One region of the Inediibacterium massiliense genome, then DNA from elsewhere that is predicted to be linked to it. Evidence: riboswitches for the same ligand, from Rfam matches in the RefSeq annotation. Region 1 holds a riboswitch; the other holds the start of a gene.
What was found. A riboswitch is a leader RNA that binds a small molecule or an ion and turns the genes downstream of it on or off. The one in region 1 is predicted to bind cobalamin.

Region 1 (5,781 bases):
GGAAATATCCTTTTTGTATTGTTAATTTCCTCTATATCCATACCTGAATATCTTAGTGATAATGCCAATTCTCCTACATATTTGCTTAAAGTATATTCGGATCCATAAAAGGTTGGATTTTTATATCGTATTGTAAGCTCCTCTATAGCTTCTTGAATCTTTTCTTCTCTTGTTTTTGATTTTGTAACTTCCAATGTAATACTATTGCTTTCTATCATTTCTTTATCTGTACTTTGAGTCACAGCCTTAATGCTTACATCTCCCTCTTTTAGGGTATGTATTATATACTGTTCATCTATTGTTACAATATCTACAGGTTCTATACTCCATTTTATTTGTGGATTTTTTATTTCTTTTTTATTTTTATCTTTAGCTATAACATTTACTTTAATATTTCTTCCACATTCTATTTCTTTTATATCTTGATCTAAAGAAATATTTATATGATCTATCTCTCCAACTTCTTGAATAGGTTCATCCTCTACTACTGTAATTTCTATTTCCTTTGGCTCACAATTTTTACAGTCTTTGCTTTCTATTTTTATTTTTACTTTTCCAACACTGATTCCCGTTATATTTCCTGTATCTTCCTCCCATTGGCCTGCCTTGGCTGTTGCTATTTTTTCATCTTCACTGCTCCAGCTATATTTTGTATAACTTGGTACATCTCCATCTAAATCATCCCAGTACGTATCTTCATTTCCTTCATCATCTACTACCATTGCATATAAGCTTATTGTTTCTCCTACTTTTATTTCTGTTTTTTTTGGCTTACTTCTAAATGCTATGTGTCTTTCATATTTAGGTCTGTCATCAATTACTGTAATTTCTATTTCCTTTGCCTCACAATTTTTACAGTCTTTGCTTTCTATTTTTATTTTTACTTTTCCAGCACTGATTCCCGTTATATTTCCTGTATCTTCCTCCCATTGTTCTCCCTTGGCTATCGCTATCTTTTCATCTTCACTGCTCCAGCTATATTTTGTATAACTTGGTACATCTCCATCTAAATCATCCCAGTACGTATCTTCATTTCCTTCATCATCTACTACCATTGCATATAAGCTTATTGTTTCTCCTACTTTTATTTCTGTTTTTTTTGGTTCACTTCTAAAAGCTATATGCTTTTCATATTTGGATTGGTTATCAATTTCTTTTATACTTTCTCCTGCCCCTATTTCTTTTTGTTCAATTTTACTTTCTTGATCTTCTATGAACATATCTTCTTCATGATCTGTTTGTCCATATACAAAATCAAAGGGTATTCCACTACATAATAAAACAATCATCAATAAAACACTCATTACTCGTTTATTCATCTTAAATGCTCCTTTCTATACCTATTTTGTTTAATTATACAAAAATCCTTGACTTTCAAAGAAAGTCAAGGATTTTTTATAAATATCTTCATAAACATTTATATACCTTGCACTTTCCTTAACCCTAGAAGGAAGTATGCTAAAAAATTTAGATAGGTCTCCTGGCTTGTGGATTAACGCTTTCCTTTCCCTTCCCAAAATAAAATATATTTCAGTGGTATGTCAAAGAATTGCTCCCCACTTACAGTGGCTGGACCGCTTAGGATTTTCACCTAATTCCCTTTTTATCTTCTCAAAAGAAGAACCTAAATTAAAATACTATGTAGTTTAAATTATAATTATTACTAAAAAAGTATTAATATGTCGAATTCAGACATGTAATATTTTATATTATTTCTCATATTTTTTCAATACTGGATATTTTATTTGAAAATTTCTTATTTTATGACTATAGATATATAAAAACAAAAATGCCAGCATATGCTAGCGTTTTTTGTTTTATTGTATGGATTTATATAATTTGTAAAGCATAACAGCTGCTTGTGCTCTGTTTGCATTTTCTTTTGGCATAAAAGTACCATCTGGCATTCCACTAATAATAGATTCTTTTACACATAATGCTGCATTCTCATTTGCCCAAGAAGCTATATTTGCTTGATCAATAAATCTTTCTAATTCATTTATACTTGCTTTTTCTTTTCCTTTTTGAGTCAGTACCTTTCCAATAATTGTTGCCATTTCTTCTCTTGTAATTTTTCCATTTGGATCAAATATAGTTTTGCTTCTTCCACTAATGAGTCCATTTTTGTAAGCAGCTTTTACATATGGAGCATACCATTGATTTTCTTTTACATCTGTAAAGCTTAATTTTGTATCTTCTGTATCTAATTGAAGCATTTTTGTAATTAAAGTTGCAAATTCTGCTCTTGTAATAGATGCACTCGGGTCAAATAGCTCTTTACTTCTTCCATTGATGATACCTTTTTGAGCCATTTCTTCTATAGCTTCCTTTGCCCATTCATAATCTTTTAAATCATGAAATCCTATTTTTATTTCTTCTTTTTCTACTTTTTGAGCAAAATATTTGCTAAAATGACTTGTTTCAAAGGTAACCATCTTTGTATCTTGATCATATTGACCACCCATGTTTTCTATAGTTTCCTTATCCTTTAGATAAAATACTTGCACTACTTCTTCTTTTTTAACTTCTCCATTGTATAAAATAGCTACTTTTATTTTTTCTTTAAATTCTTTAATCGGTTTTTCCCCTAAATAAACTGTCAAATCTACTACTGTACTTTCTTTAGGTATAAAAGAATACAATGTATTTTTTTCTATTTCCTTTACATTCAATATAATATTGTCTTTTACTTCCTCAAATGTATTTTGTGTAAGGGTAAACACTGCTTTTTCTGTTTTCACAAGAACTTTTTCTATATTGTTTTCTTTTGCTATTTTTATTGTATTAGCTGGTAAAATGGTTTCTACTTCTTGTTTATTTATATTTGGCATTTGAAGAATCATCTTGCCTTCTATATTCTTAGCTTCTATATGATTTTTATTACATTTTTCTTCTAAGATTTTTACTGTATTTTCTATATCCTTAGCCAATTCCTTTACAGTATTTTCACCTACTACAATAGTTGCTTTTTCTTGTTCTATATTTGCTTTTTCAATTTTTTTTGTACTTGCTTTTTCCAAAGTCTTTTCCATAAGCTTTTGAGTATTTTCTATAATATCTTTTGCATTTTCCTTGCCTATTCCTTTAATTACTTTTCCATTTGCATCTATAAATTCACCTGCTAAAATAGTAACTTCTTTAGAATCATTTATTTTATCCATAAGCTTAATAGTATTTTCTATATTTTCTTTGACTACTTGATTGATTTCTTTTTGATTCTCTGATCTAGATATTTTTTCTGAAGCTTTTCCTAATATATTTACTATTTTTATATTTTCTTTGACTACTGTTTTTGCTCCTTCTTCACTTTTTACTTTTTCTATAGCCTTTTGTATAGACTTAGAAAAATCTTTCCCATAAAATACTAAATTTTTAACATCTTCCTCTGTTTTTATTTCTTCTACTTTTTTATTCAATTGCTCTGCAACATCACTAATGGCCTTTGTAATATCTTTTTCGTTTACATTTTTATCCTTGATCATATTTTGAATATGGTCTATTTGATTTTGCACTTTTTCATTTTTTTTGGAAGAAACACTGCCTCCTCCTCCAATATCTTGCCCAAGATCTACCGTATAGAGCCATTTAATTGTATCTCCATTATGTACTTGTACAACCCCTGCTCCTACATCTGGAAATTTTTCATTTATAGAAAACATCCATCCACTTTTTTTACCTTTATCAAATTCTCCTTGTCCATCTATGCTTGCAATATATCCTTCTCTATCTACATAACTTTTATTATTTTGTTCTAATATTCTTTTTGTAATACTTAATACTGTATCATTTTTTTTCATCTCTACTTCCGTATATGGCAATATAATTCCTTTGTATCCTTTTATATATATAGAAACCCTCTCTTTATTATTAGAATTATTATGATCTCCACCATTTACTAAATTTAAATCTACTTCTTGTTTATCTCCTTCAATATTAAACCTAGCTTTATATTTTTTATTTTTGTCCAATGAAAACGAAAATTTAAAATTCCCCTCTTGATCTGTTTTTCCTTGATTCATATAGTATTTTTGAGAATCATCAAATACTTGCAATGATACTGGGGCATCATAATGATTTGTATTTCCTATGAACTGAATTTCCTCCCCATTGATTCTACTTTCTATATGAATCTGTGCAAAAGAAGATATAGTCATGCATAAAATCATACCTATAATACATAAAATTTTTTTCATTCTTTTCCTCCTCAACAATTATATACTTTAGCTTCCCTATAATAGAGAAGCTAAAGCCTATTCATTATTTTTGAACTTCTACAACAAAAGGATTGATTAATAGTATATTTTGATCTTCAAAATTATCCCATACAAAGCTTTTGACTTGATAATTTCCATTTTGAGGAACTAAAAATCCTCCAATCAGATCTTTACTCTCTCCTTGATTTATATTTTCTATCACATAAGAATAATTGATCATTTTTCCATTGTCTTGATTATATAATGCAATAATCAAAGTAACATTTTGATTATTTTCTCCATTATTTTTCACTTTTACTTGTACTTTTGCTTCTTTTCCATTTTTAAATACTTCTTCTCCTATTTTTGTAATATCAAAATTTTTCATAGGTAAAGCTTCTACCTTTAGTTCTATTGTATCTTGAATTTTTTCATTTCCAACAACCTTAGCAGTAATGCTTACTTTTCCTTCTTGAATTCCTCTTACAACTCCAGCTTCATCTATTGTTGCAATTTTTTCATCTAAACTTTTCCACTCAATTTTTTCTGTAATGATTTCTTTATTTTCTTCATCCCATATTTTTACATGGAGTTTTAAAGTGTTATTTACTTTGAGTGCATTTATATTTGGTTTTTGAATCTCAATCTTACTAATACGAGTTGGTTCTACATCAATCATTCTCAATTCGTGATACATAGACTTTCCTTTATATAAATCAGCTAAAGCCATAAAACATTGTTCTGTTACACTGTTAATTTCTGATCCATACTCAGATTTATTTTCAAAATGATCTTCTACTTTAAATGAAAGTAAAAAATCTAACATATTTTTTCCATTCTTTACCCATTTCTCTTGTAATGGATTTTCTCCTACAGCAATCAGCCCTTGAATCACAGCAGCTGTAGTATATGGATTGTTTTGTCCCCATGCCACAAATCCTCCTGTATCTTGTTGCTGTTTATGAATATATGAAACCCCTTGATCTATGCAATTCTTTACACCCTCTATATTTTTATGCTTTCCAAGAGCCATAATACTCATAGCTGTTGTATCAATGTCTCCAAAACTTCCATCACTTTTTTGAAAACTCATTAATGCTGTTACTGCTTTTTGTACTTGATACTGTGCATCTGCCATATCTAATGCAATCATACTAAAAGCTGTTTGAGTAGGATATGTTCCTTCTGCTTTTACTTCAAATATTCCATTTTCTTTCTGATAATTTGTAAGCTCTTGTACATAATTTTTACCATAAGCATTTCTTGGATTTTTTCCTGCTGCAATTAACCCTATGATATTAGACGCATAGTCTGAAGCTTGAGCTGGATTTTCTCTGATTTTATATTTTTGTTGTATCTTTTTTATATCCTCATAAATTTTATCACTAGAATAGTGATATGCTATAGTTTCTCTAAATGTAAATTGATCTTTCTTCTCATAATACTTTCTCAAATCTTGGATCGCATCTTTTATCTTTTCCTGATTACTATTTTCTTCTATAGGCTTTTGTTCATATTTGATCTTTAAAGTATGATACATAGATTTTTGAGTATCTACATCTATTAATGCTGCAAGAACCATACCTGT
Region 2 (5,781 bases), on a different contig from region 1:
TTAAAAGTACCATAAACATGTCCTTTATGATTTTTTTCATAATACTTAGATGTAGGAGCAAAAATACCTTTATGTGTACTCATCATCACCATACTAGCTAATGTATCTCGATCTAGTGGCACATCTTGATCAAATGCATCCATATTATCCATCATATCTGGATAAAATATTCTTGCAAGCTCTTTGACTCCTTTTGAAAATCTAAAAGTAGGACTAGAAACTAACTTTTCATTCATTTCATATACTCTTTTTTCTTTTACTGCTTTAATGGCATCAAACCCTTTTCGAATAGAAATAGAATGTTCATTTCCTCCAGCATTCATAGCTCCTCTTTGAGAAATATATACATCTATATCCTTTGCTTTTTCTAATATTTTTTCTTCTCCATAAGAAGCAATACTTGTGCCTTCTCTCATAGCTTTGGCATCTTTTGCAATATTATTTCCTCCTGCTAAAGATATAGCTTTTGCTGCCATAGAATCCTTTGTAACGGTTCTATATTCCGTTTCTGTTGCTTCAAAGAATACATTGGGTTTATCTTTTATATCTTTCGTCTTTTCTTCTATTTCTTTTAAGTCTTTTGTAAATTGATTTAAAAGCTCTTTAGCTTTTTCTTCTTTTCCTGTTAATCTTCCTAATTTTTCTATATACTCAGGAAATTTATCAAAAGTTTCTGGATATAAACATACTACTTGAATATTTGCTTGTTGTAATGCCTCTATAAACTCTGGATAACTTTTTTGGATAAAAGGACGAATGAGTACTGCATCTGGACCTGCTGCAATTACTTTTTCTGGATCAGACTTATAATCATAAATCTTTTTTGTTCTCACCTTTTGTGGATACGCATCACTTTTTCCTACTCCTATGATTTCTTCATCTAACCCCAAAGCAAATAAATTTTCTGTATGAGCTGAATACAAAGAAATTATTTTCTTTGCAGGTTCATTCATTTGAATCGTATTTCCCAAATCATCCTCAAATTCTATCTTAGCACTAGATGAATTGACTACTTCTTTTTCTTTACTACATCCTATCTGAAAAATTAATAAAACAGATAATAAGACCATTAAAACTTTTTTCATATTTTTCCTCCTTTTACTTTTATAAGAGAAAACAACAAGCAAATACAGTCTATTTACTTGTTGTCTTTCATTATTCACAAATTTATTTTTCTATTGCTTCTTTTGCATGATTTACATAAATTTCTTGATATTTTGGATTTTCCCCTAATCCATGAAGATAAATATTTACTGTAAATCCTTCTTTTTTAAGAATTGTTTTCCAAGAATCATCTTCATCTCCTGCCATATCATTTTGTGCATGGTCTCCTGCTACTAACATGTATGGCATTAATGTTACTTCTTTGATATTATCTTTTTTCAATTTTTCAATAACACCTTCAAGCGTTGGATATCCTTCTACTGTTCCTACATAAACAGATAATTTTGCTTCATCAATTGCTAATTGAAGATTAGAATAACTTGCATTTCCTGAATGATTTGGACTTCCATGTCCCATAAGTACTACTGCTTGACCTTGTGATAATTTTGGAAGTTGGACTTTTAATGCTTCTACCGCTACTTTGTAATCTTCTGAAGTATTTAAAATAGGTGTTCCTACTGTTATTTTTTTGAAAGCTTTTTCATATGGTGCTACATCTCTTAATAGATCTGTGTATTCAGCTCCTGCAATCACATGTAATGGTTGTACGATTATTTCTTCAAAACCGTCTTCTTTCATTTTCTTTAAAGCCTCTTTTGGATTATCAATTTCAATTTTATCTCTTTCTTTTAATTTTTTAATGATAATCTCAGATGTAAATGCTCTTCTTACTTCATAATCAGGATATGCCTTTTTTATTTTTTCTTCTGTTGCATCAATCGTTACTTTTCTTGTATCTGCATAACTTGTTCCAAAACTTACTACAAGCATTCCTTTTTTACCTTCTTGCATATTTCCTTTTTCTTCATAAACTACAGGTTTTGGAATCTCAAATCCATTTCCTTCTATAGCTTCTTTTGTATGATTTACATAAATATCTTGATATCTTGGATTTTCTCCTAATCCATGAAGATATGTATCTACACTAAATCCTTCTTTTTTAAGAATTGTTTTCCAAGAATCATCTTCATCTCCTGCCATATCATTTTGTGCATGATCTCCTGCTACTAACATATATGGCATTAATGTTACTTCTTTAATCTTATCTCTTTTCAATTTTTTAATTACATTTTCTAGTGTTGGATATCCTTCTACTGTTCCTACATAAACAGGTAATTTTTGTTCATCAATAACCATTTGAAGATTAGAGTAACTTGCATTTCCTGCATGATTTGGACTTCCATGTCCCATAAGTACTACTGCATGTCCTTCTTTGTTTTGTGGAAGTTGTTCTTTTAAACCGTCTACTGCTATTTTATAATCCTCTGGAGTATATAAAATAGGTTTTCCAAGTGCTAGTTTTTTGAAAGTTCCATCATTAAATTTAGAAACTTCATCTACAATATCATTAAATTCTTCTCCTGCAATGACATGTAATGGTTGTACGATTACTTCTTCAAAACCATCTTTTTTCATTTTTTCAAGACCTTGTGCTAAAGTATCTACTTCTATTTTATCTCTTTCTTTTAATTTTTTGATAATAATATTAGATGTAAATGCTCTTCTTACTTCATAATCAGGAAAAGCCTTTTTTATTTTTTCTTCTACTGCATCAATAGTTACTTTTCTTGTGTCCTCATAGCTTGTTCCAAAGCTTGTAACTAAAATACCTTTTTTCACTTTATTACTCTCCTCTTTTGTTGTTTCTGTTGTAGTAGTTTTTCCACAGCCAGCAAAAACTCCTGCTACCATAAGTATTGCCATTAATAAACTTAAAATTTTAATTTTTTTCATATTCCCACTCCTTTACATATAATTTATTACTTTTTACATATTTGGAAGGACCACAAGTCCTTGTTCCCCAGTTTTTTTAACACATATTCCAAATAATTCTTTGATTAATTCAGGTTGAAAAACCTCCTTAGTCAACCCATATTCTACAACTTGTCCATTTTTAAGTGCCAATATATGATCACTAAAAAGATCTGTTAAATTCAAATCATGCATAATAGAAATTACTGTTAACCCCTTTTCTTTGATCATTTTCTTTAAAAGATTTAAAAACTTTATTGTATATTGAATATCCATATTAGAAAAAGCTTCATCTAAAAATAAAACTTTAGGTGTTTGAGCGAATGCTTTTGCCATCATCACTCTTTGTTTTTCTCCTCCACTTAAATGGGTGATGGGAATATGTGCAAACTGTAATGTTTGTGTACTCTCCATACTTTCATACACAATATCTAAATCTTCTTTTTTAAAATTTTTCATTCTTTCTTTAAAAGGGGTTCTTCCCATCATAACTATTTCCATACAAGTAAATGGAAATTTTATTTGTACATTTTGAGAAATGATAGCTATCTTTTGGCTTAATTCCTTTATATCATAATCTTTAATGTTTTTTTCTAAAAGAAAAATTTCTCCTTTATATTGGTCGAAATAACCATTCATTACATTCAAAAGGGTAGTTTTTCCAGAACCGTTTGGTCCAACAATTGTAGTCATTTTTCCTTTTTCAATATGAAAATCAATACCTTTTAAAACTTGTTTATTGTCATAGGAAAAAGATAAATTATTTATCTGATACATAACTATTCCCCCTATCTTAGGGATTTATTTCTCGTCATAAATATGTAGATAAAAAATGGTCCTCCTAATAAAGTAGTCAATACTCCAACAGGAATTTCCACATTCATAAGAGTTCTTGCACCCGTGTCTGCTAAAAGTAACAATTCTCCACCTAAAAGTGCGGACAAAGGAATCAAAATCCTATTATCTGATCCTACTATAAATCTTAACATATGAGGAACAATAAGTCCTACGAAACCAATCACACCACTTACAGATACACACACAGCAGTAATCAAAGATCCACAAATCAAAAATATTTTTTGAATTTTTTGAGTATCAATTCCTAATGCTTTTGCTTCCTTTTCACCTAAACACAAAAGATTTAAATCCTCTGAAAAATATATACATACCATCATACAAAATATAATAATTGGAACACTAATGATCACATGTTCCCAGTTTCTTGCAGCCAAGCTTCCCATAAGCCAATTGACAATAGCTGAAACATTTTCCCCTGCCATGCTTTTCAAAAGCTTAATTCCTGCAGATAAAATAGAACTTACAATAATCCCTGCAATAATTAAGTTGGTAGTACTTAAATAACCTTTTACTTTCGCAATGCTCATGACAATTCCTAGTGTTAAAAATGCTCCTATAAAAGCAAATACAGTTACAGAAACATGAAAAGAGTCTACAAATAAATTTAGATAAATTGCCATAGTAGCTCCAAAGGCTGCTCCTGAGGAAACCCCCATTGTATAAGAATCAGCTAATGGATTCATCAAAAGAGATTGAAAAACAACTCCAGAAACTGCCAAACCACTTCCTACTATGATAGCAATTAAAGCTCTTGGAATTCTTATATTCCACACAATTACTTCATAAGATTGTTCAATGTTTGTATACAGTTGCATATTTCCTGTGATTTTTCCAATAATAATTTTAACTACATCCATAGGATCTATAGATGCTTTTCCTAGATTAATCGAAAATAGAAAAGTACAAAATAATAAAATAATAAAAACAATGGCTACAACTTTTTCTTTATAACGTTTTTTTTGTAATATATGTATAAATTTATTTTCCATTTTTCCTCCAATCTTTCAGTTTTTTATGCATACAAAAAAGAGCTTTTGGAAAAGCTCTCGGATATACATAAAAATGGAATAACCATTTTCAAGCATATTCCACTTTCCCTCCGAAAGATGGATATTATTAAATATTAGGCAGGTCTCCTGGCTTAGCTTCATTTTACTTCTTTTCCTTCCCGGATTGATTCCAGTGGACACTCAAAGTTTCATCTGCTTTACAGTAGCGGGGGCTGCAGTGGCTTTTACCACTTTCTCTTTTCATTCTTTTTAGAAACCTAATATTAATTTATTCAGTTTTGATCATCTAAATTATACAGAATCATTTATGTTGTGTCAATGCGATTTGTCTTTTTTAATTGATATAAAATGTCATAAATTTATAATCTTATATTGATTAATTAATTTGATTCTGTTAGAGTTATAGGAGAATTTTATTCAAAGAAATGGGGCGAAGTCTGTGGACCACATCATTTCAATAAAAGATGTAACCAAAAAATATGAAAATTTTATTGCTGTGAATCATCTGAATCTAGATATTGAAAAGGGTAGTTTTTTAGGACTTTTAGGACCTAATGGAGCAGGAAAAACTACTTTAATCAAAATGCTTGTAGGTTTACTCAAGCCAAATAGTGGGAACATATACATTAAAAATCAAAAAATGTCTAGATCTAATTCCTTTTTAAAAAACACCATTGGAATTGTACCTCAGCATATTAATTTAGATAAAGAACTTTCTGTCAAAGAGAACCTTATCTTTGCTGCTAAGCTTTATAAATTAAAAGGAAAAGTAAGAGAAGAGAAAATAGAAAATCTTTTAGAGTTTTCTGATCTTAAAAATATCCAAAATAAAGCAGCTAAACATTTATCTGGAGGTATGCAAAGAAAACTAATGATTACAAAAGCTTTAATCAATGATCCTGAAATCTTATTTTTAGACGAACCTACTGTAGGAATTGATTTAAATACAAGAAGAAAAATATGGGACATGCTAAAGGGTATGAAAGATATGGGAAAA

Region 2: it holds a riboswitch for cobalamin, as region 1 does, so the genes downstream of both, BN2409_RS09795 (FecCD family ABC transporter permease) here and BN2409_RS03490 (Ig-like domain-containing protein) in region 1, are expected to answer to the same signal.

The regions. Positions count from the first base shown of each region.
Region 1 is NZ_LN876585.1:162,329-168,109, reverse strand. It holds gene BN2409_RS03490 (Ig-like domain-containing protein) at 1-1,319, opposite strand, end outside; cobalamin riboswitch at 1,454-1,643, opposite strand; gene BN2409_RS03485 (S-layer homology domain-containing protein) at 1,818-4,193, opposite strand; gene BN2409_RS03480 (prenyltransferase/squalene oxidase repeat-containing protein) at 4,258-5,781, opposite strand, start outside.
Region 2 is NZ_LN876587.1:258,806-264,586, reverse strand. It holds gene BN2409_RS09810 (ABC transporter substrate-binding protein) at 1-1,085, opposite strand, end outside; gene BN2409_RS17715 (sirohydrochlorin cobaltochelatase) at 1,168-2,898, opposite strand; gene BN2409_RS09800 (ABC transporter ATP-binding protein) at 2,932-3,693, opposite strand; gene BN2409_RS09795 (FecCD family ABC transporter permease) at 3,705-4,763, opposite strand; cobalamin riboswitch at 4,884-5,060, opposite strand; gene BN2409_RS09790 (ABC transporter ATP-binding protein) at 5,224-5,781, shown strand, end outside.